DNA from 3 places in the Stenotrophomonas maltophilia complex sp. Om-AH-Sm3 genome. Region 3 is predicted to be linked to each of the others. Evidence: predicted binding sites of a transcription regulator. Region 3 holds the regulator's gene; each other region holds the start of a gene.

Region 1 (6,575 bases), on a different contig from region 3:
GCAACCGCATCGAGCGCGCACAGGCCCGGCTGGAAGACCTGCATCGGGTGCAGCTGCTGCCGCGTGACAACCGCATTTTCCCCGGCACCTACGCACCGGTGATGGTCAGCGAGAACGGCCAGCGCGTGATCAGGCCGATGCGCTACCAGTGCCGGCTGCCGGACAAGCCGGCGCGCAACGACGTGCTTTACCCCGGCACCTACAATGCGCGGCGCGACAGCCTGGAAGGTTACTGGCGGGGTGCGTTCGGACTGCGCCATGGCGTGGTGGTGGTACAGGCGTTCTACGAGCACGTGCCCCGCCACGCCATCGCCGGCCGCACCCTCGGTGCCGACGAAAAGGAACAGGACGTGGTGCTCGAATTCCGTCCCGATCCGCCCCGCGACCTGCTGCTGGCCTGCCTCTGGGCAGAATGGGAAGGACCGGAAGGCCGCCTGCTGTCGTTTGCCACGATCACCGACGCACCGCCCAGCGACGTCGCCGCTGCCGGGCATGACCGCGGCGTAGTGCCGATCCGCAAGGAACACCTCGACGCCTGGCTCAACCCCGAACCGGATGACCTGGCGCGCCAGTACCGCATCCTCGACGACCGCGAGGAGATCCGTTACGTGTACGAGGAAGCGGGCTGAGCGCCGGACGCAATTGAAAAACCCCGCCTGGGCGGGGTTCCTGGATCAGGGGTTGCCGCCACACATCGCAGGCCTGAGTATTCAGGCCTCGGCAGCAGACCCCTGCCAGCGCGCGGCGGACTGCTCAGGCCTTGACGCTGGAGCGACCCACCGCACGCGCCAGCGCGCGTGACAGATCGGCCGACAGGTAGGGCTTGACCAGCAACAGGCCGGCCAACATCGGTGTTGGCAGCTGCTCGGCCAGCATTCCGGTGGCCAGCACGAACGGAATGCCACGTGCCGAAAGCGCTGCAGCCACCGGTTCACTGGTCTCGTTGCGGGCCAGCCGGTAGTCCAGCAGGGCCACGTCAGGAGTGCTCTGCTCCAGCAGCCGCAGGGCCTCGGACACACTCGCCGCGAGGCCAACCACGACCGCACCGGCATGCACCAGCTGCATCTGCAGCAGGGCCGCGCTCATTTCGTCGTTCTCGACCACCAGCACCCTCAGGTCCTGCAACACTGTCATCGGCTACCGCTCCTGGAGGCAATTGCACGCTGGGAGTATAGCTATCAAGGGGCCAATGCCGACAGAAACCGCCCTCATAGGCCCTCCTACTATGCATCGCCTGCCGACCTCGGTTACACTCGCACGCTGCCTGCCGGTGTGGCGGAATGGTATACGCAGCTGACTCAAAATCAGCCGGGGGTGACCCCATGAAGGTTCGAGTCCTTTCACCGGCACCACTGCATCAAAGGCCAGGTCCATGACCTGGCCTTTTGCATTTCCCGGGCCAGAGCGCCGACACTGGCGAAGATGCCCCAGCATGCCCTGCCCGCGCGATTGCCCCTCCTGCGGGCGTCCGAGGCCGTCGCCCGGTCCCACTACTTCTCGCTGCCGGGCGTGATCGAGCACACCAGCTGGGGCGACGTTTCCGAACGGGCGATGGCGCTGCAGATCGCCCGCCATCTGCCTGACGCATCCGATCAGCGCCGGGCGCTGGGACGCCAACACCCTGCAGGCGGTCGCCGCGATCCTCGACGGCTGCCCGCAACGCAGTGATGACCTGCTGGCCCGCGACGGCGGCGAGGAATTCATCGCCACCCTGCGAGCGCCTGCGCGCCGCCGTGGAAACCGCCGCACTGCCCGCCGCTGAGGCCCCATGTGACCATCAGCATCGGCGTAGCCTGGCAGGCTGCGCATGAGCAGGCCGACCCACGATGCCGGGGAACAACACTCCGACCGCCGGGCCTAGACCGCGCGCAGCACCGCCGCGCCATGCAGGTGCCCCGCCCCACCCTGCACGCGGAAGCTGGCCACGGTCTGCAGAAGCTGCGCCGACTGCTCCTCCATGCTGCGCGCTGCGGCCGAGGCTTCCTCGACCAGCGCGGCGTTCTGCTGGGTGCCCTGATCGATCAGATCGACGGCATGGTTCATCTGCTGGATGTCGTCGCTCTGCTGCTGCGCGGCCGTGCTGATCTCGGACATCAGGTCACTGACACGGCGCACATTGACCACGATCTCGTCCATGGTGCGTCCGGCGCTCTCAACCTGCACGGTACCGGCGCCGACATTGGCCACCGACGCATCGATCAGCTGCTTGATCTCCTTCGCGGCACTGGCCGAGCGCTGCGACAGTTCGCGGATCTCGGTGGCGACCACGGCGAAGCCACGCCCGTGTTCGCCCGCACGCGCTGCTTCCACCGCCGCGTTCAACGCAAGGATGTTGGTCTGGAAAGCAATGCCGTCGATCACGCCGATGATGTCGACGATGCGCCGCGAGGACGCGTTGATCACGGCCATGGTCTCGACCACTTCGTGCACCACGTTGCCACCGCGGGCAGCGACATCAGCAGCACCACCGGCCAGCTGACTGGCCTGCCGTGCGTTGGTCGCGGTGCGCTGCACGGTCTCGGCCAGGCCCTTCATCGACACCGCGGTCTCCTCCAGCGACGCGGCCTGCTGCTCGGTGCGCTGCGACAGATCGCTGTTGCCCTGCGCGATCTCGGTGGCACCGACGGCGATGGTGTCGGCGGCGAACTTGATCTGGGCGATGATCGCGGCCATCGCCTCCACCAACGAATTCACGCCTTCGCACAGCTCGGCGATCGGCCCGTTCTTGTCGGCAGTGGTCACGCGCCGGGTCAGGTCGCCTTCCTTCGCGGCCGCCACCACTTCACGGGTCTGCGCCACGGCACGTTGCATGGCTTGGTTCTCATGCACCTGCGCGGTGATGTCGGTGGCGTACTTGACCACCTTGAACGGCTTTCCGTTGAGATCCAGGATCGGGTTGTAGGACGCCTGGATCCAGACCTCGCGCCCGCCCTTGCCGAGGCGCCGGTACTGGCCGGCATCGTATTCGCCACGGCCGAGCTTCTCCCAGAACTGGCGATACTCGGCACTGCCACGATACTCGGGCTCGACGAACAGCGAGTGGTGCTGGCCACGCACGTCGTCCAGGCTGTAGCCGGTGGCGGCCAGGAAGTTGTCGTTGGCCGAAAGGATGCGGCCGTCCATGCCGAACTCGATCACCGCCTGCGACTTGTCGATCGCCGCCAGCTGCCCGGCCGAGTCGGCTGCCTGCAGCTTCTGCGCAGTGATGTCGGTGGCGAACTTGACCACCTTGTATGGCCGCCCCTGCCGGTCCAGCACCGGGTTGTACGAGGCCTGGATCCAGATCTCGCGCTGGCCCTTGCCGAAGCGCCGGTACTGGCCAGCGTCATATTCGCCACGCCCCAGCCGCGCCCAGAACTCGCGGTACTCGGCGCTGCGCGCCTGCTCGGGATCGACGAACAGGGAATGATGCTTTCCCTGGATCTCCTCCAGCCGGTAGCCCATCGCCTGCAGGAAGTTGTCATTGGCCTGCAGGATGGTGCCATCGAGGGCGAACTCGATGACCGCCTGGACCCGGTGCAGCGCCGCGACCTGGGCTTCCAGCTCGGCACGGCCATCGGACACGGCCTCGGCGCCGGTGCGGTGCTGGGGAGCCAGCGCGCCCAGCAGGGCACGCCACGGCGACCAACGGGTATGCAGCTCGGCCGGCGCCTGCGCGCCCGCCGTGAAGCCTGGAATGAGCATTGTCTGATCCTCGGTGTCCGGTAAGCGGTTGCGACCCGACGGGCGGGATGCCCGGCGGCAACTTCAGGTGCCAGGGACTACAGGGGCCAACCGGCACCTCTCGAGCGACTGCCACGAACGTCCGCTGCGGGTGCCATCGGCATCTGGGAGCGGCGGAACACACAGCGCGGGCCGCCCATCGGGGACGGCCTGGGGTCCTGCGGCGGGTGACTGGAGCGGGATCCAGAGGGAGTATCGGCGAGGGGATCGGTGGCTTTAGCCGGATTACGCGACGTCCGTCGCAACTTCAGATGCGGCTGCAGGGGCGCGGTAGACAATCGCGATGTACTTCACATTCTGCTCACGCTCGGCGGGGACACCGGGTGTCGTCACGGAACATATCGCGCGTTGCCGCCGTCACTGGGCATAGCCTTGCCCGGCACGCCGATGCAGCTCAAGCCCGAAAGGTTTGCATGACCAACGGGCGATTCCATGGCAGGTGAAAATGGCCAGCATGCAGCGAACCGCAGGACGCTCACTGACACGGAGATCGCATGTTCCCACGCTTGGCCAGCTTCCTGATCCTGGGCCTGTGCAGTACCGGCGCCCTCGCTGCCGATGCCACCTATCGGCCCGCCTTCCAGCCGGACCAGCTGAAGGGGCCGCCTGCAGGGCGACCGAACGAGGTACTGGTACTGGGCACCGCCCACCTGTCCGGCCTGCCCAAGTCCTTCCAGCCCGCCTTGCTTGAACCGTTGCTGCAGCGACTGGTCGCCTGGAAGCCCGGGCTGATCGCCACCGAAGACCTGTCCGGCCTCCAGTGCGATTCCATGCGTCGCTACCCGGAACGCTATGCGGAGAGCGTGGCCACCTACTGCTTCGACACCACCGCTGCGCAGGCTGCCACCGGCCTGGACGTGCCTTCAGCGAACGCCCAGGCCGAGCGCCTGCTTGCGACCTGGCCGGACGAGCCGACGCCCGCCCAGCGTCGTCGGCTCGCCGCATTGTTCCTGGCTGCGGGCGAACGCGGCTCGGCGCAGGTGCAATGGCTGCGCCTGCCTGCGCCCGAGCGCAAAGCCGGCGATGGGCTGACGCCGGCCCTGGTCGAGATCCTCGGCAAAGGCCTGGTCCGCCGCAATGAAACCAGCCTGATCGCCGCCGTCGTTGCCGCCCGCCTCGGGCATGAACGGCTGTGGGCCGTGGACGACCACACGGCCGATTCTCCCACACCGGCGGAGGATGAGGCGGCGGCCAGTGCAGCCATCACCGGTGCCTGGAACAATACGTACTTGCGGGCGCGACGGGAGGCCGATGAACGCCTCGTGGCCAATCTGGACAAGCCCGGTGGCGTCATGGCGCTGTATCGGGATTACAACAGCCCGGCGGCAGCGATGGCAGCGTACCAGAGCGACTTCGGCGCGACGCTCGTCGAGCCGTCCTCCAAGGCGTTCGGCCGGATGTATGTCGGTTACTGGGAAACCCGCAACCTGCGCATGGTCGCCAACATCCGCGACGTACTGGGCCTGCACCCTGGCAGCCGAATGCTGGCCATCGTCGGTGCCTCGCACAAGGGCTACTACGAGGCCTACCTCAATCAGATGCACGACGTGCAGCTGGTCAGTACGGACGCAGTATTGCGTTGACCAGGATAGGTGCAGGCCATGCGCTGGCACTATCCTGCAAGGCCCGTCTGCAGGTGCCGGCATGCTGAAAGTGATCGCCGAGGATTTCATCCATCCCGATGCCGTGGATACCGTGCTTCCCCTGTACCGCGAGCTGGTCGCATGCACGCAGCGAGAGCCGCTCTGCCTCGGCTATGAACTGTTCGTCGACCACAAGGACCCCGGGCATTTCGTCTTCATCGAGCAATGGCCAGACCGCGACGCTCTGGATATCCATTGCGCCAGCGAGCACTTCCAGCGTCTGGTGCCTCAGATCAACGCGTTCCAGCGCGCACCGTGCCGGGTCCTGCTGATGGACGCCGCACGGATGTAGTGCCGGAAGCGAGACGCCCGCCGTCGCCGCGGCCATGCCGCCACAGCAACACGCAGGCCGCAACCGTGCAGGCCAAGCTCAGGACCAGCAGCGCGACCGCGCCTTGCTGCAACACGGGCAACAACGCCTGCGCGTGCGGGTCCCCGCGCAGCTGTTCGGCGCGCAGGCAGGTGGCCAGCGCCAGGCACCAGCCGACCAGCGCCGGGATGAACATGCGTACCGCAACCGGGTTCCAGGCCTTCATGGGTTCACCTGCTTGAGTGGAGATGCGCGCAGTATTCGCGCGCGTCCTCTCACAGGCTGAGATCAGTCCTGGGCGGCATCGGCATCGTCGCCTGGAAGCCCCGACAGCTCGCCCTGCACCTGCACGTTGTTGCGCCCCAGCGCCTTGGCCCGGTAGCACTGTGCATCGGCAGCGGCCACTGCCTGGTCCACGCTCATGCCCCCCGCCAGGGGCGCGATGCCGATGCTGGCACCGACCCGCAGCCGGTGCTGATCCCATGGAATGGACAGCGCTGACAGGGTCTGCAGGAGCTCACCGCCGATCCGTGCGGCACGACGCGGCGTACACCCGGACAGGATCACCGCGAACTCGTCGCCGCCCAGCCGCGCCACCACGTCCGAATCACGCACACCATGTCGCAGCACACTGGCCACCGCCCACAGCACGGCATCGCCGGCCAGGTGGCCCCAGGTGTCGTTGACCGGCTTGAAGCGGTCCAGATCGATGTACATCAGCGAGGCGGCCTGCCCGGTGCGCTCGACGCGGGTGATCGCCTGCTGCAGGTGCACCTCGAAACCGCGGCGGTTGCTCAGTTCGGTGAGTGGATCGATCTCGGCCAGGTGGCGGGCTTCGCGCTGCCGCGCCCGCTGCTGGGTGTCGTCGCGCAGCACCCACACCGCGCCGCGCACATGGC
Region 2 (6,575 bases), on a different contig from region 3:
CAGGTCGTGACATCACAGCCGAGGGCGCCAAGATTGCGTCCACTGGCGATGTAGTGATAGCTGCCAAAGGCAATCTCAGTATTGTTGCTGCGGAGTCCAGTCATTCCGAACAGCACAGTAGCGATCGCAAGAAGTCCGGGCTACTTGGGGGGATGAATGGCAGCTTCGGGGTTACCTTCGGCAGCCGAAGCAGCGGCAACAGCAGTTCCCTGACCGAGACGATCGCGGAAGGAAGCATCGTCGGCAGCGCGCTGGGCAGCGTGACGCTGACTGCGGGCGAAACGCTGCACATCGGGGGCTCCGATGTGCTCTCCAGGAACGGAATGACGTTGCTTGGCAAGAATGTGCGTATCGATTCAGCAGAACAGCACTCGGAGTACAACGACAGGAACTACTTCAGGCAGTCCGGTCTGAATGTTGCCGTGGGCGGTGCGACCGTTGATACCATTCAAAGTGCACGCGCCGTGTATGCCTTCGCCAAGCGCGCAGACGAGGTCGAGGACGATCGCCTCAAGGCGTTCTATGCGTACAAGGCGGCGCAGGGTGCAATCGCGGTGGCCCAGGCTGCGGGGCAGCAGTCGGGCGATGGCGGTGGCGGCGCCGGATTGAACGTCCGGGTGACCGCAGGAACCCAGCGATCCCAGTCGGAAACGACGATGGAGCAGACGACCCATCGTGGCAGCACATTGCACAGTGATGGCGATGTGGTGATCGCAGCCACCGGCGGTGATCTGACCGTGGTGGGCAGTAACGTGTCGGGTCGCAACGTAGATCTTGCGGCGGCCAAGGATCTGATGATCCGAAGCAGCGAGGATCGCTATGCCCAGGACAGCAGAAACCAGTCCCAGGGTGGAGAGATCGGTGTTGCGATCAGTGGAAGCAGCGGCGGCGGTGCAGCGATCGGTGTCTATGTTGGCGCCAATGCCGCGCGTGGCAAGGCCGACGGGAACGGCACCGTCCACAACGAAAGCATCATCAAGGCCGGGGATCGCCTTACGTTTGCGAGTGGTGGAGACACGACTTTGCAGGGCGCACAGCTGGTTGCCAACCAGGTTATCGGTCAGGTGGCGGGCAATCTGACGGTGCGCACAGAGCAGGACACGGATAGATACAAGAGCCAGCAGCTTGCGGCGAAAGGTGAAGCCACGATTGGCTATGGCTTCGAGGGTAGTGCCAGCGGCAGTGCCGCCATGATCGACAGTGACTACCGTAGCGTCCGAGAGCAGACGGGAATCGCCGCCGGCGACGGGGGCTTCCAGTTGCAGGTGGGGGGCAACACGCATCTGGTCGGGGCCGTCATCGCAAGCACCGCGGATCCCTCGAAGAATCTGCTGTCGACGGGCAGCTTGACGGTTGAGGATCTCAAGAACCGGGCGGAGTTCCTTTCCGCCTCGATCAGTGGCGGTACCAGTGGCGGCGGGAGCCCTTCAGACGGGTTCAACTTCAACCCCTCGGTGATGCCGGGCCTGCCAACGGGTGACAGCAAGAGCTCCACCACGCGAAGCGGCGTGGCCGACGGCACGATCGACATTCGAAATGGAGACAACAGCACGCTGGCAGGCCTGCAGCGCGGCGTAACTGGTTTGGACAACGCCAATGGATTTGCGCCCATCTTCGACGAGAAGAAGGTTCAGGAGCGGCAGGAACTCACGCAGATCCTGGGGGAGATCGGTTTCAAGGCCGTTGGCAATCTGGCCTCCAAGAAGAGTGCCCAGGCCAAGGTGGATCTGGAAGTTGCGCGCGCCAATGGTGATGCCGAGGCCGAGGCCGACGCGCTGCGGCGGATCAGCGAGTGGGGTGAAAGCGGGCGCAACAAGGTCTTGCTGCATGGCCTGACAGGCGCTGCCGTTGCGGCATTGAGTGGCGGCGATATTGGCGGCGCCGCTGCGGGTGCCACCGGTGCCGCGCTGGCCAAGGAGGCGATGACACGCTTCCTTACCGGTCAGGGCATGGATCCGCGGAGCGGTGAGTTCAACAGTCTGATCGAACTCGCCAGTGCTGCGCTGGGCGGAGTCGTGGGTGGTAGTGATGGTGCGGGCACGGCGCTGCTGGGAGATCAGTTCAACCGTCAGATGCACTGGGATCAGTACCTGGAAGCTCTGGATGTCTGCAAGGCCAATCCTGCTGTGCGAGGCTGTTCCACGATTCTTGAGATGTCGGACAACACCAAGGCCGTTGTTATTTCCGACAGCAGTGATGAGGTTGCCTATAAAGTCATAGCGAATCAGAACAAGGAGACAGGCGAGACTGTCAGCTTCACGCTGACGGAGTCAGACGGAACTCCTCGACTCATCATGCAGAAGGATGAGTACAACGATTTCGTTGTATCTGGACTGCCTCCGCCGCTTTGGGGCATGGCACCTGGCTACGCTCTGGATTTGGGGTCCTACTTTACGCACGGATTAAGGGGGCAGGCCGGTCAGGCGTTTGGCGATCTTTCCAATATATTCACCAGTGGTGAGTATTGGCGGGATATGGCACTCGCGCTGATCACAAGTGCTGCGGGTGCAAAGGGGGGAGCCTTGGTAAAGGGTGGGAAAGCACCACCTGCATCAGTCGCCTCGTCTGGCGAAGTCGCGGTGTCTCGTGGCGGATTGGCGTACCTTGATGAACCGCCATTCAATCCTGTTGGGTCGGTCGGTTCTGCACAAGTTTGGTCATCAAAAGCCAGAATAAAATATGTCGAATTGCCGACTCAGGGTAGAATAAGGTACGTTCCTCCGTCGGGATACTCTGCATCAAATCCGCTTCCCCGTGGCCCCAATAATGGATATCTGGATAGATTTGGTAATGAATGGACAAAAGGTCCGTCGCGCACTCAGGGGCAGGCTTTCGAGTGGGATGTGCAATTGTCCAGAACTGGAAAGGCGCAGTTGGGCTGGGCGACACGCGACGGGTCGCATCTTAATATTTCGCTTGATGGACGGATTACGCACAAATGAATGAAGCTATTGATTTCTATATGGAGGTTGAGGTCGTTGAGCCCCGGTCTGTATACGTTGGTCGACGTGGTGGTGTGCTGGGGATAAGTCGGGAGGAAGATGGCGTCGTCAAGGGCTATGCAGTGATGCTGCATGGGATGGATACATCTGTCTTCTTTGAGTCGGGTGACGTGGTTGCGACAGGTGTCAGGTTTGATCGATCGCATTATTATTGATAATAATTTGGATGTGATTTTAAAACTTCAATTCTGGATTGATTGTTGTCGGGCAAATTTTCGGTGCGATTTGTTCGCCGCGGTGCGGGCCTGGGCTTTTAGGGTCCTGGTGGCTCGATTTGTGATGACAAAGTGAGATTCTTGAATCCGCGGAAGCGGAGGGTTGAATTCAGTGGTTTGAAAAATTCTTGTTTTGGGGTGGGTATTTCCAGTGGATTCTCCGTTGCATGGGATGCGCCGATTGTTCCTGGCGTATCCATGGCAGCCATACCTCTGCATGCGTCATACGGTGATCTGGACGCGGCTATTGCTGCATTTCTGATCGACGCGGATGCTCAGTTGTACAGGTTTAAGGACGGGCCTGATCTTCGTCTGGAAAGGTATGGTCCTGACGAGCATGGAAACGGCGGGCTCCTGTTCTCCCTGCCTGGCGGTGATCGCACTGGTGATATGGCTGCGCTCTCTATTACGATCGGCGACTGGGGTGTGCGGGCGATCAAGGTTTACGCATTGGGGATGCCGTGGGATGTCGTTGCACGTAAGTCCTATCGTGGACTTGCAGCAGGTTCAGTTGGCATTGGAAGTCTGGTTTCAGATTTTCTTTGCTTCACCGAGTTGCATTTCGATGAAGCAGAGGAGTGGTTCTGTAGCGGAGGTCAGTACGCTGCCCTCGAAATTTCCGGTTGGGGTGTGCCGCTTGAGGATGAGCCGGAGCAGGTCGTGACTGCAATCTGCGTCGTGGCTTGAGAGTGTTTATGGTCGTTGCATTGAGTTCGAGTAAGGCCGCGCTGAGTACAGGCGGGGTGGGACTCAATAGCCGAGATGCTACGTGGTAAGCGGTCGTGAGTGATTTCGTGTCGAGTTTGGATGAAAAATAATGAGAGCAAGGATTGAACCCACCTTCGGCAGCGCCGTCGGTGAAGCGGTGCAGAGCACAGATGCAACCTCTGATGGGCCGAGCGAGAAGGACGCACTGGCGATCGTGGTAGGAGACCGGTTCTCCACCTACCTCCACTACTGGAGGCTGTACGACGCAAGCGGCGGGGCGCCAAGGCGCTGGAACTGGCCGGCATTCCTGTTCTCGTCACTCTGGTTCTTCTTCCGGCGCATGCATGCGTGGGGCGCGATCTGGTTCATCCTTTCGCCGTTGCTGATGACCACCTTCGTGCTGCTGGGGCTGCCATGGTTGTCCTTGCTCTCCTTCGTGGTGTTTCGCGTACTTGCAGGAATCCTGGCGAATCCGCTGTACCTAGCGTATTGCCGAAGGATTGTCCGCAAGGTTGATGCTGAGCATCGCGGGGCACATCGGCGGCACCTTGAGCTGCAGAAGGCTGGTGGTGTCAGCTACACCGCTCTGGTGATCGCCTTGGCGGTAACGGCCTCACAGAACACCCTGATCAAACTGATCGTTGGTTCGATATCAGAGCCAACGCCCACGCAGTCTGCTCTGCACGTGGCGGCGAACCCGCCGGATCTGCCGGACCCGCAGATAGAGGAAGCGGAGCAGGTGGAGTACCAGGAGCAAATGCGTGCGATCGCAATGACGGCGTGGCCAGCAGGTGTTCCCATCGAGGGCAATGCCTGCATTGTCGAGCTGCGACTGGCGCCCCCGGGGCGAGTGCTGGAGGCCAATGTTCTGGAGCCCTGCACGTTGAGCGAGGAGCAGCGCGAGATGATGCTGGGCGAGATCAGGCGCACGGACTTCACGATCGAGGGGAAGATGCGGTTCTTCAACAGGCATACCCTCATCGGCCTGCGCAGGTAATGAGCATTTCGCTGTTTCTCGAGGTCGAAGCCGGTGCCGACCTGGCTGCCGTGCTGCACGCTCTGGATTCGATCCAGGCCGAGTACGCCGACGGTACTGACGGTCTGCATGGGTATCTTCCAGCCTCCAATACAGGCTTCGGATTCAGCATCGTCGACCCGCCGGAAGCTGTCGTTGCGGAAGGGATTGAAGCCGAGTGGCAAGTGGGCCTGCTCGGTTCGTTTCATTTCCGCGCGAGCGGGTTTAAAAGCGCCTGGGAGGAAATCTGCAACTTCATCAAGCGTTACGCCGCGGCGTGCGGGTTCCGGTTTGTGCTCTCTTTCCAGTTCGAGAGCATCTATGCGGCAAGGCTCGGGAAGGATCTGGTCTTCCCGGGGCCAGCTGCCCCGTAATGCCGCGCAACGGGCTGGCAGGTCCCTGTCTGATCCCATTCTCGCTACCCGTGGCGATATACCTTATGGATACAGCGCCTTCGTGGGTTGTCTGATTTCACACCTGTCTGCACAGTTCCAGAGTTTTAGATCGATATAATAATACCGGCCCATAAAGTTTCCCCTGCCCGCGCCGCCATCGATCGTACGGCCATGATCAAGGGAATTGAGATGCTCGCCTTACGCAACCTCCGTGTGGGATCCCGGCTGGGGGCCGGGTTCGGTTTGCTGCTGCTGTTCATCGTGGCCATCGTCGGCCTGGCGCTGTACGGAAACCATCTGAAGTCTGCCCAGTTCTCGAAAGTGGTGGACGTCAACATGGTGAAGATGCGGCTGTTGAATGAGATGCTGGATACCAACAACGCGGTGCTGATGCATCGCCGGCTGATGGTGATCAAGCGCGGCGAGGATTTCGACAAGGATTATCAGAAGGCGCAGGAGCTGTCGCAGACCTACGACGGTATCTGGGCCAAGTACATCAAGATTCCGCGCGACGCCACCGGCGATAGCCTGGTTGCGAAAATCGACGCGGCACGCAAGGCCACCGACGCCTCCACCCAGCATCTGCACGAGCGCATGAAGGCCGGTGATTTCGACGGTGCGGCCAAGGAACTGCTCGCCGAGCACGGCCTGGCGACCGCATGGAATGAGACGATCTCGACCCTGCTGCGGCATCAGGAGACACTGACCGCGCGCAGCCGCGAGGAATACCGTTCAACCGAATCCTGGACCGGCACGCTGTCGATCGTGTTCGGCGTGCTGAGCCTGATACTGGGCTCGCTGGCCGCGTGGGCCATCACCCGCAGCCTGACCCGCCCGCTGGAAGGTGCGGTGAAGCTGGCCGACGGCATCGCCAACGGGCGGCTGGACAACAGCATCGACGCGTCCGGCAACGATGAGGTGACGCAGCTGCTCAGGTCGATGCAGCGCATGCAGGCGCAGTTGCAGTCGGTGATGGCGGCGCAGGGCGAGCTGGCCCGCCAGCACGATGCCGGCAGCCTCAGCTATCGCATGGACGAGGCTGCCTTCCCCGGCGACTACGGGCGCATGGTGCACGAGACGAATGCGCTGGTCGGCTCGCATGTGCAGGTGCAGAACCGGCTGATCGAAGTGATGAAGCATTACGCCCGTGGCGACCTGTCGGTGGACATGGATCCGCTGCCGGGCGAGAAGGCGGCGATCACCCAGGCAATGGACGAGACCAAGACCAGCCTGTCGGCGA
Region 3 (6,575 bases):
TCGCGCTCGCAGGACATGGCCCAGGCCATGACCGGGCAGGTGTTCGGCCAGTACCGGGCGCTGGCGATCACCGCCGGCATCATCGGCCTGGTGGGCCTGGTGCCGGGCATGCCCAACGTCGCTTTCCTGACGCTGGCCTCGATCCTTGGCTTCATCGCCTGGAAGCTGTATCGCAAGACCAAGGCACCGGCTGCCGATGCGACAGGCAGTGGCACCGATGCCGCCACGCTCACTGCGCTCGGCCGCCCGGCCGCCGCGGCCCCCACCGCCGAACTGAGCTGGGACGAACTGCGCCCGGTCGATCCGCTGGGCCTGGAGGTCGGCTATCGGCTGATTCCGCTGGTGGACAGCAACCAGGGCGGCGAACTGATGGCGCGCATCAAGGGTGTGCGTCGCAAGCTGACCCAGGATGTCGGCTTCCTGATCCCGTCGGTGCACATCCGCGACAACCTGGAATTGCCCGCCAACGGCTACCGCGTGCTGGTGCACGGCGTACCGGTGGCCACCGCCGAGATCCACCCCGACCGCGAGCTGGCCCTGGATCCAGGCAGCGCGCTGGGCGCACTGGAGGGCATTGCCGGCAAGGATCCCGCGTTCGGCCTGGATGCCACCTGGATCCAGCCGCACCAGCGCGCCCAGGCCGAAACGCTGGGCTACACGGTGGTCGACCCGGCCACCGTGGTCGCCACCCATCTGTCGCACTTGATCCGCGAACACGCGCCGGAACTGCTCGGCCACGAAGAAGTGCAGCACCTGCTGGCCAACCTGGCCAAGAGCGCGCCCAAGCTCGTCGAAGATCTGACGCCCAAGGCGCTGCCGCTGTCGGCGGTGGTGCGCGTGCTGCAGAACCTGCTGGTGGAGCGCATTCCGATCCGCCAGCTGCGCAAGATCGCCGAAGCGCTGGTCGAACATGCGCCCGCCAGCCAGGACCCGGCCGTGCTGACCGCCGCGGTGCGCACCGCACTGGGCCGCTTCATCGTGCAGGAGATCGCCGGAATGTCGGCGGAGCTGCCGGTGTTCACCCTCAACCCGCAATTGGAACGTGTCTTGCAGGAGTCCACGCAGGGCAACGGCGCCGCGCTGGAACCCGGACTCGCTGAGCGACTGCACCAGAGCCTGGCCGAATGTGTCAGCAAGCAGGAAGCCCGCAACGAGCCCGCGGTCGTGCTGGTACCTGGCCCGGTGCGCGCCGCGCTGGCCCGCCTGGTCCGCCACAGCGTTCCGTCGCTGTCGGTCCTGGCCTACAGCGAGGTGCCGGAGGACAAGCGCCTGAAGCTGGTCGGAACGATCAGCTGACGCCCGCCCGCCGATGCGCCAGAAAACAGACACCACTTTCGAACCAACGCAACTGACAGACACCAAGGGGAACCCGCACCGTGCAGACCACCGACCACCCGAGTTCCCCGACCGCCACCCCGCCGTCTTCGCCCCGTGACCACAGCATGAAAATCAAACGATTCGTCGCCGCCGACATGCGCTCGGCCATGAACCTGGTGCGCAAGGAACATGGTCCTGACGCCGTGATCCTGTCCAACCGCCGGATCGAGGAAGGCATCGAGATCGTCGCCGCCGCCAACTACGACGAGAGCGCGGTGCAGCGTGCGCTGGAAGCCTCGCGCCGTGATGTCGCACCGCCGCCGGCCCCCAAGCCGCGCACCGCCGCCGACGCGGTGATCGCCGCCGTCACCCGCCGCCGCAGCAGCACCCCGGCACCGGAACCGATTGCCGCGACCACCTCGGCGGTGGCCGCCCTCGCCCGTGCAGCGGTGGGCGCTACCGGCCGCACCCTGGACAGCGCCGACGAGATCGTGCCGACCCGCGGCAGCACCGGCTTCGCCGCCACGCTGGCACGCGCCGCCGTCAATGAGCCGGCGCTGCCGGACCAGATCTTCGCCCCGTTCGCCGAAGCCATCGTCGCACCGGCACCCGCCAGCGCCACTCCGGCCAACCGCGCCCGCTTCCAGATCGACCCGCCGCACGAGGCGCATCACGAAAGCGCGGCCCCGGCCGTGCAGCCGCCGCCGCTGCCGACCGCAGCCCTGTCCGAAACGCAGCCGGAGGTCGCGGCAAGCGAACCGGCGCTGGCCGATGCCACCGTCGAAACCGCGCCGACGCCGACGCTCGCCCCAGCCCCGGTCCTGACCGTGGTCGCCCAGGACGACGCCGAGATCCGCCAGCTGCGCCAGGAAGTGGCCGGCATGCGCCAGGTGATCGAGCGCGAAATGAACCGCTTCACCGACGAGCGCCTGCGCGGCTGCCCGGTGCGCGCCACCGCGCTGGACCTGATGGACGAGTACGGCTTCGATGCTGGCCTGGCCCGCGACGTCGCCATGCAGATTCCGCTGGAGACTGAGGCGCACCGAGGCCGCGGCCTGATGCTGGGGCTGATCTCGCGCAAGCTGCCGATCGCCCCGGTCGACCCGCTGGAGGAAGGCGGCGTGATCGCGCTGGTAGGCCCGACCGGCGCCGGCAAGACCACCACCATCGCCAAGCTGGCCTCGCGCTTCGCCGAGAAGCACGCGCCGCGTGACGTCGCCCTGGTCACCACCGACACCACCCGCATCGGCGCCCGCGAGCAGCTGTATGGCTATGGCAGGCAGCTCGGCATCGCCGTCCACGAGGCCAACAGCGGCACCGACCTGGACCAGCTGCTGGAACGCCTGAAGGACTACAAGCTGGTACTGATCGACACCGCCGGGCTGGGCCCGCGCGACCGCGCGCTGGCCGCCCAGCTGCAGTGGCTGCGCGCCGCCCGCCAGGTGCGCACCCTGCTGGTGCTGCCGGCCAACACCAGCTTCGGCGACATGGACGAGGTGGTCCGCCGCTTCGGTGCCGCCAACCTGCAGGGCCTGGTGCTGAGCAAGCTGGACGAAACCGGCCGCTTCGGCAACGCCCTGTCGGTGGCCGTGGACCATGCCCTGCCGATCACCTGGGTGACCGATGGCCAGGACGTTCCGGACGACCTGCACCGGGCAAGTGCGGCCAATCTCGTACTTCGCCTTGAAGATTTGCGCCGAGCGGCCGATATGCCCTGCAACCCGGAGTTGAACCATGCCGTCGCGTGAGTACGCCAAGCTGACCAAGACCTTCCCGCTGTCGGCCACCCGCAGCGAGCCGCTCGGCCCTGTGCGCACCATCGCCGTGACCGGCGGCAAGGGCGGCGTGGGCAAGACCAACGTGTCGGCCAACCTGGCCGTGGCGCTGGCCGGCATGGGCAAGCGCACGCTGCTGCTGGACGCCGACCTCGGCCTGGCCAACATCGACGTGATCCTGGGCTTGAACCCCACCTTTACGCTGGCCGACCTGGTTGCCGGCCGCTGCTCGCTGGACGATGTCATCGTCGAAGGCCCGAACGGCGTGCTGGTGGTCCCGGCCGCGTCCGGCCGCCGGCACATGGCCGAGCTGGCCCCGGCCGAGCACGTCGGCCTAGTCAACGTGTTCTCCGAGCTGGAGCGCGAGCTGGACATCATGGTGGTGGACACCGCCGCGGGCATCACCGACGGCGTGCTGACCTTCTGCCAGGCCGCGCAGGACACCGTGGTCGTGGTCTGTGACGAGCCGGCTTCAATCACCGACGCCTACGCGCTGATCAAGGTGCTCTCGCGTGAACGGGGCGTGGACCGCATCCAGGTGGTGGCCAACATGGTACGCGACCCCAATGAGGGCCGCGTGCTGTACGAGAAGCTGACCCGCGTCTGCGAGAAGTTCCTCGCCGATGTTTCGCTGAACTACCTGGGCTGCGTGCCGCAGGATGACTGGCTGCGCCTGTCGGTGCAGCGCCAGCAGCCGGTGGTGAAGGCCTACCCGTCCAGCCCGTCCGCACTGGCGATCACCGAGATCGCGCGCCGCACGGCCCGCTGGCAGGCGCCGACCGAACCACGCGGCGGCGTCGAGTTCTTCCTCGAACGCATCCTCAAGCAGCGCGGGGTGGCGGCATGAAGGGCGCGGCCCAGTACAGGGAAGTCCAGCGCTCGGCGGCCAACGAGGTCATCGCCCAGCACTCGGACCTGGTGCGGCGCATCGCCCACCATCTGGCCGCGCGCCTGCCGGCCAGCGTCGAAGTCGACGACCTGATCCAGGCTGGCATGATGGGCCTGATCGAGGCTTCGCGCAGCTACGACGCCGACCAGGGCGCCTCGTTCGAGACCTATGCCTCGATCCGTATCCGTGGCTCGATGATCGACGAGATCCGCCGTGGCGACTGGGTGCCGCGCTCGGTGCACCGCCGTGCACGCGATGCTGCGGCCACCATCCGCCGCCTGGAACAGAGCAGCGGCCGCGCCGCCAGCGCCACCGAAGTGGCCGCCGCGATGGAGATGCCACTGCCCGAATACCTGCGCCTGATGGAAGACGCCGCGCGTGGCCAGGTGCTGAGCCTGGAGTCGCGCATTGAGGACCAGGGCGAGCTGGACACGGTCGCACAGGGTGGCCCGACCCCGCAGCAGGTGCTGGAGCGCAGCGAGTTCGGCCGCGAGCTGGGCAAGGCCATCGGCCATCTGCCCGAGCGCGAACAGCTGGTGCTCTCGCTCTACTACGAGCAGGAACTCAACCTGAAGGAGATCGGCGCGGTGCTCGGCGTGAGCGAGTCGCGGGTCTGCCAGATCCACGGCCAGGCCGTGCTGCGCCTGCGCGGCCGGCTGAAGGTATTCGAGGCCGTCGACGCCGGCCTCGAAGAATGAACATCCCCGAGGCAGCTGCCCCCGGCCGCCCGGAATGAACAACAAAGGAACTCTGCTTTGAACAAGAACATGCGCATCCTGATCGTCGACGACTTCTCGACCATGCGTCGCATCGTCAAGAACCTGCTGGGCGATCTGGGCTTCACCAACACCGCCGAAGCCGAGGACGGGCATGCCGCGCTGTCGCTGCTGCAGAGCCAGCCGTTCGATTTCGTGGTCACCGACTGGAACATGCCGGTCATGACCGGCATCGAGCTGCTCAAGGCGATCCGTGCCGACGCCAAGCTGAAGACCCTGCCGGTGCTGATGGTCACCGCCGAAGCCAAGCGCGAGCAGATCATCGAAGCGGCCCAGAACGGCGTGAACGGCTACATCATCAAGCCGTTCACCGCGCAGACGCTGGAAGAGAAGCTCGGCAAGATCTTCGAACGCCTGGCGGCCAGTGCCTGATGGATACCACGGTCGACAAGAATGCCCTCGCCCTGCGCCTGCAGGAAGCACTGGACGCACTGGAGTCCGGTGACGAAACCGCCTGGCGGCAACGCATCGACGGACTGGTCGCGCTGCGCACGCAGCCGATGATGAGCGGCCTCTCGCGGCTGGCCCGCGAGCTCGGGCAGGCCCTGGGTGAACTGCCGACCGTGCCCAGCGAGGCCGGCGAACTGGACGATGCCTGCGCACGCCTGGACCACGTGGTGGCGATGACCGAACAGGCGACGCACCGCACCCTGGACCTGGCCGAGGAATGCCGCAGCCTGACCGAACAGCTGCGCGCCGAAGGCCTGCAGCCGGGCCAGGATGCACAGCTCGAGCGCATCCGCCACAACCTCACCGAGATCGCCCTGACCCAGAGCTACCAGGACCTGACGGGGCAGATCATCCGTCGCGTGGTCGGCATCGTCCGCCGTGTGCATGAGGGCTTCGGTGCGCTCGGCCTGCCGCCGGAACAGCATCGCACCGATCCGGAACTGGCCGGGCCGGCACTGAAGGGACTGGACCGCCACGCGGTCTCGCAGAACGACGCCGACGACCTGCTGTCGGACCTGGGGCTGTAAGCATGAGCGCGGTATCCGACGACATCACTGCCGATTTCATCATCGAGGCGCAGGAAATCCTGGATCGCCTGGGCGAACAGCTGGTGTCGCTGGAGCAGGCACCACAGGACACCGAGCAACTCAACGCGGTGTTCCGGGGCTACCACACGCTCAAGGGCGGCGCCGGCTTCCTCGGCGTCACCGCCATGGTCGAGTTGTGCCACGCCGCCGAAGAAGCGCTGGGCATCGCGCGCGCGGGCCAGGCCGTGCTGCAGGCCCATCACTTCGATGCCGCCCAGCAATCGCTGGACTACCTGCAAGCGATGCTGGATGCAGTTTCCTCCGGCACCGAGCCGGGCTATGCGCCGCCGGAGCTGATCGCCCAGTTCGACATGCATGGCGGTGCCGTGGCTGCACCCGCCGCCGCAGCAGCTCCCGCTGCGGGTGGCAGCGACCTGATCACCGACGACGAGTTCGAGGCCCTGCTCGACCAGCTGCACGGCGGCAACGCACCGACTGCGGTGGCGCCGGCAAGGAAGGCCGACGACGGCCTGATCAGCGAAGACGAGTTCGAAGCCCTGCTCGACCAGCTGCACGGTGGCGCCGCACCCGGCGCCAAGCCCATCGCTGCGGCAGCGCCCGCACCGATCGCGGCACCACGCCCACTGGCCGCACCGGCCGCACCGGCACCTGCAGCGGCGACCAAGCCGGCCGCCAAGCCGCTGGCCGAGGCCGAACACACCGTGCGCGTGGACACCAAGCGCCTGGACGCGATCGTCAATCTGATCGGCGAACTGGTGCTGTCACGCAACCGGCTCAAGACCCTGCGTGCGCGCCTGCGCGACGAGGAACTGGACCGCGC

The links. The regulator FliA, encoded in region 3, starts transcription of late flagellar genes. The targets are predictions, from matches to a motif close to TAAAGTTTNNCNNNCNNNGGCCGATAA.
Region 1: AC10QF_RS09580 (methyl-accepting chemotaxis protein) is a predicted target of FliA. The motif match lies at 3,916-3,942, and genes of this name have one in related genera.
Region 2: AC10QF_RS01715 (methyl-accepting chemotaxis protein) is a predicted target of FliA. The motif match lies at 5,467-5,493, and genes of this name have one in related genera.

The regions. Positions count from the first base shown of each region.
Region 1 is NZ_JBYBLQ010000006.1:127,243-133,817, forward strand. Features, by position in the region: partial or broken gene AC10QF_RS09560 (SOS response-associated peptidase family protein) at 1-629, shown strand, start outside; gene AC10QF_RS09565 (response regulator) at 754-1,134, opposite strand; tRNA gene AC10QF_RS09570 (tRNA-Leu) at 1,267-1,352, shown strand; partial or broken gene AC10QF_RS09575 (nucleotidyl cyclase domain-containing protein) at 1,622-1,827, shown strand; gene AC10QF_RS09580 (methyl-accepting chemotaxis protein) at 1,858-3,684, opposite strand; gene AC10QF_RS09585 (DUF5694 domain-containing protein) at 4,218-5,306, shown strand; gene AC10QF_RS09590 (putative quinol monooxygenase) at 5,368-5,658, shown strand; gene AC10QF_RS09595 (hypothetical protein) at 5,600-5,902, opposite strand; gene AC10QF_RS09600 (PAS domain S-box protein) at 5,965-6,575, opposite strand, start outside.
Region 2 is NZ_JBYBLQ010000001.1:361,503-368,077, reverse strand. Features, by position in the region: gene AC10QF_RS01740 (hemagglutinin repeat-containing protein) at 1-2,942, shown strand, start outside; gene AC10QF_RS01735 (hypothetical protein) at 2,939-3,157, shown strand; gene AC10QF_RS01730 (hypothetical protein) at 3,299-3,904, shown strand; gene AC10QF_RS01725 (DUF2628 domain-containing protein) at 4,035-4,922, shown strand; gene AC10QF_RS01720 (hypothetical protein) at 4,922-5,314, shown strand; gene AC10QF_RS01715 (methyl-accepting chemotaxis protein) at 5,525-6,575, shown strand, end outside.
Region 3 is NZ_JBYBLQ010000003.1:342,080-348,654, forward strand. Features, by position in the region: gene flhA (flagellar biosynthesis protein FlhA) at 1-1,296, shown strand, start outside; gene flhF (flagellar biosynthesis GTPase FlhF) at 1,443-3,065, shown strand; gene AC10QF_RS06190 (MinD/ParA family ATP-binding protein) at 3,052-3,939, shown strand; gene AC10QF_RS06195 (RNA polymerase sigma factor FliA) at 3,936-4,679, shown strand; gene cheY (chemotaxis response regulator CheY) at 4,737-5,129, shown strand; gene AC10QF_RS06205 (protein phosphatase CheZ) at 5,129-5,734, shown strand; gene AC10QF_RS06210 (chemotaxis protein CheA) at 5,737-6,575, shown strand, end outside.